3 regions of the Methylobacterium sp. CM6247 genome follow, and region 1 is predicted to be linked to each of the others. Evidence: predicted binding sites of a transcription regulator. Region 1 holds the regulator's gene; each other region holds the start of a gene.
The links. The regulator HrcA, encoded in region 1, represses chaperone genes, less so after heat shock. The targets are predictions, from matches to a motif close to GTTAGCACTCNCNNNNNGNGAGTGCTAAC.

Region 1 (2,266 bases):
GGACGTCATCCGCGGTTGATCTTCATCTGTGGTGTCCTCGAGGGGAACTTCCTCTGGCGAAGCGCATACGCTGTTGAAATGTGAACCGTAGCGCGTGATGCTTTGCCGGATCGAAGTGGTGACGTGAGAACAGAGTCCAGGCTCCTGACAAGCTGTCATCAGCGATCCGGAGCCTGGATGTTTCAGGCAAGGGCTTATTTTTGGTCCGCGTATCAAACGACCTGCGAGGTTGGGCCTCTTCCTCTTACTAAACTCTGCAGCGCCGCATGAGTGCAACAGGCTAGGTTGAGAACGTCATTCTCAGGCTGCGCCTGACGCGGGCGCTTGGCGAGATCACAGCGAGGTGAAAGACTGAGACTTCTATGCGAGTGATCGCAGCGAGTTTCGCTTTCCGGCAGGAGGGCAGCTAAGTCAGGGCCTTTCAGCAGGCCTTTGGCTACTCATGTGCCGAGCTTCGAATAAAGGTCACCAGTGTCTCGACATTAATCCCCGAAGCCGGGGCGTCGTCGACCATTGGTTCAGTTTCCTTCAAGTCGTGGCAGAGCTTTCTTGGAGAAGCGAAGTCTTGTCCGGTGAGATGAACGCAATGACGCTCAGCGCCCGTTGCGGTCGAGCATCTTCGAGACTACCCGAGCAGTGTAATCCACCATCGGCACGATCCGCGCGTAGTTAAGTCTCGTCGGGCCGATGACACCAACGACGCCGACGATTTTCTGAGAACCGTCCCGGAAAGGCGCGGCGATCATCGACGAGCCGGAAAGCGAGAACAGTTTATTCTCCGAGCCGATGAAGATGCGCACTCCTTCTCCGCCCTCGGCGCGGGAGAGCAGTTCGATCACATCCTTCTGTGTTTCAAGGTCGTTGAAGAGTAGGCGGATGCGCTCGAGATCCTCCACCGCGCGCAAGTCGTCGAGAAGGTTGGCTTGGCCGCGCACGATTAATTGACGTGCGTCGGAGGGCCCGACGGTGGTGGCTAGGCCCGCATCCACCAGGCGCTCGGTAATGACGTCTAGTTCGCGCTTCATCGCCTCGCGGCCGGCCTCGATCTCGGCGCGCAAGCCTCCCAGCGTGCGTCCATGAAGGCGGGCATTGAGGTAGTTGGAGGCTTCCTGCAGGGCGCTGGCCGGAAGGCCCAGGGGCAGATCCAGGAGGCGGTTCTCAACCGAACCATCATCCGACACCAGTACGACGAGGGCGCGGGCTGGATCGAGCCGGACGAATTCGATGTGTTTCAGGTGCACGTTTGTCTTAGTGGTGAGCACGACGCCTGCACCCCGGGAAATTCCGGACAGCAGCGTCGAGGCCTCGGCCAAGGCGCTTTCGAATGTGTGGCCAGATGCGGCGGCACGCATCTGGGCCTCGATCCGCTCCTGCTCCTCGCGCCCGACATCGCCGATCTCCAGCATGGCATCGACAAAGAAGCGCAGGCCCATTTCCGTCGGAAGTCGGCCGGCGGATGTGTGAGGCGCGAAGATCAGGCCAGAATGCTCCAGATCCGCCATGACATTGCGGATCGAGGCCGGCGACAGCGCCATGGGCAGGATGCGCGCGAGGTTGCGGGATCCTACAGGTTCGCCCGTCGTGAGGTAGCTCTCCACGATCTGTCGAAAGATCTCGCGTGTGCGCTCGTTTAGAGCCGCGAGGGGCTGGAGCTGCTGAGAAGAGAAGGGGCGGGGTCGATCGTTCAATGGGTTCTTCCTGAGCGGCGATTGTGTCCGGCTCTGCCCTCGCGCACAACCTCTAGGCCCGCGGCATCGACGTTGTTCTCCGGCAATCCGCTTCGTCCAAAAGGAATGCCCTTTGCGTCGCGGTGCGGCCGGCCGCGAAACTCCGCCATCTGTCGGATGGCGCCGTGGCGGAGGCATGCGGGTTCCGTCTTGGCTCGCATCGATACCCGTTTCCTCGCAGATGAGCGACGCCGTGCCCGACCTTGATACCGTCGTCAGAGAAATCGCCGAAGAGATGGCTGACCGGCCAGACCGAGGTGAGGTCGCCACCTACATCCCGGAACTCGCCCGTGTCGATCCGAAGGCCTTCGGAATCGTCGTCATCGATGCTGACGGGCATGTGGCGGCAGGAGGTGACAGCGACACTTCATTCTCGATCCAAAGCATCTCGAAGGTGTTCACGCTGACTCTGGCCCTCGGCATGGCGGGAGATCGGCTCTGGCGCCGAGTCGGTCGCGAGCCGTCCGGCAGTCCTTTCAACTCCATTGTCCAGCTCGAGCGTGAGCGCGGCATCCCCCGCAATCCATTCATCAATGCCG
Region 2 (2,266 bases), 2.6 Mb from region 1:
TGTGCCGCCTGCAGGAGGGCCGATGCCACACCCCGGCTGACATGTGGGAGGTCTACGTACAATGCTGAAATGTAATCTCCATCATCCACGGTAATGAAGGCAATCACGGAGCTATCCATCTCTGCAATCAGGGTTTCCGGGCGGCTCAGCATAAGTGCGAGATGCTGGCGAGCCTTTATTTGCTCGCTGCTATCTAAGAATGAATGGGAAATGTGGAAGGTCCGTTCGAAGACCGCGAGCACAGTAGCCTGGTCATCTCCGCACCTGTAGGGTCGTATGTGCATTTATTTCTTGCCCCCTATTCATTGTACAACCCTATAGACTGAACCGATGAGAAATCTTCAGCTGTACTAGAAACGTTTCTGGTGCTGGCAATTTGTGCCTGTGGCCCGCTTCAAATTCGGTGCCGCCGGGAAGGTCTGCCGCCCGGACCCATCGTTCCCATGGCTGGCCTCGCAAGCGCCTTGAGCCTTACACAGGCACATGCTTCACCAATGGAACGCATTTCAACGGCGTTGAGGTTTTGGGAGGGATTCACGAGATGAAAGTCACGGTTGAGGTGGATTGTACTCCGGAAGAGGCGAGGCAGTTTATGGGGCTTCCAGATGTCAAGCCAATGCAGGCGGCCATTATGGCTGAGATGGAAAAACGGGTTCTAGACGAAATGAACCGCTTTTCACCTGAGGCGCTCCTGAAAAGCTGGATGACGCTGATTCCTCAAAGCCCGGAGCAAATGCAGGCTGCCTTCACGAAGTTGTTTCCGCAAGGCTCAGCAGGCAGCAAGCCACGTGCAAAGTAGGAGCATCAACGCAGGGCTTTTCATAGTTCGCGTTTCCGCGGGACGCGAGAAGCTGCAAAGGGCTCGCTATCGACGATGAGTTCAAGGGGCGCTTGTGTCGTATCATGGCCTGCCTGATTTCTCACCCATCACAGATTCCGTTCAATGTGATTGGGTGCGGGCAAACATACTGCAACGGGGCTCGTTAGCACTCTCGCTGATTAAGTGCTAAGCCTCGGCCGCGGGGTAAGCTGTGGAATCTCGGACAGCTGCCTCCCTTGCGATACCGCGCCCTACTGGCGACGGTTGTTCGCTAGGAAACCGGATCCAAAACATGAAGTTTCGCCCTCTGCACGACCGTGTCGTCGTCCGCCGCATCGAAGGTGAGGAGAAGACCAAGGGCGGTATCATCATCCCGGATACCGTAAAGGAGAAGCCGCAAGAGGGCGAGGTCATCGCGGTCGGGCCCGGCGCTCGGGACGAATCAGGGCGCATCAACGCTCCCGACGTGAAAGCCGGTGACCGCGTGCTGTTCGGCAAGTGGTCCGGCACCGAGGTCAAGATCGACGGTCAGGACCTTCTGATCATGAAGGAATCCGACATCATGGGCGTCGTCGCCTAGGTCGGGTGCGTCGCTCGCAAACCCGATGACCTGCCCTTTCGAGGCGGCCGCTGTGGCGTGCCTCAGGGCCTTACATCACTGAAGAGATCACCCCCATGGCTGCCAAAGACGTTCGTTTCTCCGTCGATGCCCGCGAGAAAATGTTGCGCGGTGTCGAGCTTCTTGCCAGCGCCGTGAAGGTCACGCTGGGGCCCAAGGGTCGCAACGTCGTCATCGAGAAGAGCTACGGCGCGCCCCGCATCACCAAGGACGGCGTCACCGTCGCCAAGGAGATCGAACTCGCCGATAAGTTCGAAAACATGGGCGCTCAGATGGTGCGCGAAGTGGCTTCGAAGTCGAGCGACATCGCCGGTGACGGCACCACAACGGCAACCGTGCTGGCTGCCTCCATCGTCCGCGAGGGCGTGAAGTACGTGGCCGCCGGCATGAACCCAATGGACCTGAAGCGTGGCATCGACCTCGCTGTTGCGGCGGTCGTGAAGGACATCGGCGAGCGTGCCCGCAAGGTGGCCTCCTCCGAGGAGATCGCCCAGGTAGGCACGATCTCTGCCAATGGCGACAAGGAAATCGGCGAGATGATCGCTCACGCCATGGAGAAGGTTGGCAAGGAGGGCGTCATCACCGTAGAGGAAGCCAAGACCGCCGAGACCGAGCTCGACGTCGTCGAGGGTATGCAGTTCGACCGTGGCTATCTCTCGCCGTACTTCGTGACGAACCCCGAGAAGATGATGGCGGATCTCGAGGATCCCTACATCCTCATCCACGAAAAGAAGCTCGGTTCGCTACAGGCCTTACTGCCGATCCTCGAAGCTGTGGTGCAGACCGGCAAGCCGCTGCTCATCATCGCCGAGGACATCGAGGGCGAA
Region 3 (2,266 bases), 2.4 Mb from region 1:
ATAGCCATAGGCCCAGTCGAGTTCCGGCATGTGCTTGAAGTTCATGCCGTACATCGACGCGATCAGGGTCGGCGGCACGCCCACTACCGAGACGACGGTGAGCACGCGAAACGTGTTGTTCTGCTCGATGTTGATGAGGCCGAGAGTGGCGTCGAGCAGGAACTGGACGTTTTCCGACAAGCGGATCTCGAACTCGTCGAGGGAGGCGATGTCCCGGCGTAGGGTCTCGAAGCGCGGCATCTCGGCCGCGCCGAGCAGGTGTTCGCACTCGCCGGCGACGAACGGGAGGATGCGCTCAAGGCCGAGCAGGCTCGAGCGGATCTTGCCGAGCGCCTTGCCCCGCCGACCGACGCTGCGGAGGATGCGGCGCAGCGCGAGGTCGCGGCGGCGCGGGGTCTTGCCGGAATCGCCGGCGACGCCCCCTGCCCTCACGTCGAAATCGAAGATCCGGGTCGAGAGCGCGTCGAGATCGGCACCCATCTCCTCCAGAGCGTCGGCGAGGCTGTCCACCAGTTCCTCCACCAAGAGGAGGAAGATCTCGGTGCCGGTCTGGCAAGCGCCGTCACCGTCGCCGATGCGCTTCTTGACCTCCTCGAAGGCGCGCAGTTCGTTGAACCTGACGGTGATGAGCCGGTCCCGGGTCAGGACGAAGCCGAGCGGGGTCAGCTGCGAATCCACCTTGTCGAAGGTGATCATCGGTGTGGAGAGCGAAAGACCGTTCTTGAGCCGGCGCAGGCGGCTCGAATTCTCGACCTCGCTCAGAGCCTTTCGCGAGGGGACGCGCAGGCCGGTGGCGGCCTCGATATGCTCGGCCTCCTCGGCGCTCGGATCGTTGAGGTCGATCCAGATCGCATGGCTCGGCACGCCGCCGCCATTGGCTGCGCCGGAATGCTCGACCGCGCCCTGCGGTCCCTGGAGGCTGATCATGGGGTGATTGTCATCCGTCTGTCAGCGACAGGAGAGCAGAACATGCTGCGCAAACGCGGCATGACGCGTCGTCCGCGTCTTGACTCGCAAGGAGCTTGAGCCTACCTCCGCCCTTGCTTTGGCACTCTTCGCTCGGGAGTGCTAACAGCCTGGGTTGGGCGAGCCCTTCGGCCGCATCAACGCCATCCATGAATTTGAAGCAAGAGGGCAGCTCATGAAGTTCCGTCCGCTGCACGACCGTGTCGTCGTCCGCCGTATCGAAGGCGAAGAGAAGACCAAGGGGGGCATCATCATCCCCGATACCGCCAAGGAGAAGCCGCAAGAGGGCGAGATCGTCGCCGTCGGCCCTGGCGCCCGTGACGAGGCCGGTCGCGTGAACCCGCTCGACGTCAAGGCCGGTGACCGCGTCCTGTTCGGCAAGTGGTCCGGCACCGAAGTCAAGATCGACGGTCAGGACCTCCTGATCATGAAGGAATCCGACATCATGGGCGTCGTCGCCTAAAGCGACCCGGCCCTCTTCCTTCTTCCATTCGAGCCTTTCGAGCGCGCCCTTCGGTGAGCGCCTCAAGGCTCTCAACCTGATGAGGATCTATACATGGCAGCGAAAGAAGTACGCTTCGGCTCAGATGCCCGCGAGAAGATGCTCCGCGGCGTCGACATCCTCGCGGATGCCGTCAAGGTGACCCTCGGCCCCAAGGGCCGTAACGTCGTCATCGAGAAGTCCTTCGGCGCTCCGCGCATCACCAAGGACGGCGTCACCGTCGCCAAGGAGATCGAGCTCGCCGACAAGTTCGAGAACATGGGCGCCCAGATGGTGCGCGAAGTGGCCTCGAAGACCAACGACATCGCTGGCGACGGCACCACCACCGCCACCGTCCTGGCCCAGGCCATCGTCCGTGAAGGCGCCAAGTACGTGGCCGCCGGCATGAACCCGATGGACCTGAAGCGCGGCATCGACCTCGCCACCACCGCCGCCGTGAAGGACATCACGAGCCGCGCCAAGAAGGTCGCCTCGTCCGAGGAAGTTGCCCAGGTCGGCACCATCTCGGCCAATGGCGACAAGGAAATCGGCGAGATGATCGCCCACGCCATGCAGAAGGTCGGCAACGAGGGTGTCATCACCGTCGAGGAAGCCAAGACCGCCGAGACCGAGCTCGACGTCGTCGAGGGCATGCAGTTCGACCGCGGCTACCTCTCCCCGTACTTCATCACGAACGCGGAGAAGATGGTCGCCGAGCTCGAGGACCCCTACATCCTCATCCACGAGAAGAAGCTCTCGTCGCTCCAGGCGATGCTGCCGGTTCTCGAGGCCGTGGTGCAGACCGGCAAGCCGCTCGTC

Region 2: a site for HrcA is predicted at 983-1,011, ahead of groES (co-chaperone GroES). Genes of this name have one in related genera too.
Region 3: a site for HrcA is predicted at 1,045-1,073, ahead of groES (co-chaperone GroES). Genes of this name have one in related genera too.

Annotation. Positions count from the first base shown of each region.
Region 1 covers NZ_JBTXKX010000003.1:257,532-259,797, reverse strand. The annotation lists gene ACYQOP_RS02075 (DUF1236 domain-containing protein) at 1-19, shown strand, start outside; gene hrcA (heat-inducible transcriptional repressor HrcA) at 594-1,688, opposite strand; gene ACYQOP_RS02065 (glutaminase) at 1,921-2,266, shown strand, end outside.
Region 2 covers NZ_JBTXKX010000003.1:2,822,276-2,824,541, forward strand. The annotation lists gene ACYQOP_RS14245 (GNAT family N-acetyltransferase) at 1-242, opposite strand, end outside; gene ACYQOP_RS14250 (DUF6489 family protein) at 542-799, shown strand; gene groES (co-chaperone GroES) at 1,113-1,400, shown strand; gene groL (chaperonin GroEL) at 1,496-2,266, shown strand, end outside.
Region 3 covers NZ_JBTXKX010000003.1:2,687,404-2,689,669, reverse strand. The annotation lists gene ACYQOP_RS13575 (magnesium transporter CorA family protein) at 1-927, opposite strand, end outside; gene groES (co-chaperone GroES) at 1,142-1,429, shown strand; gene groL (chaperonin GroEL) at 1,523-2,266, shown strand, end outside.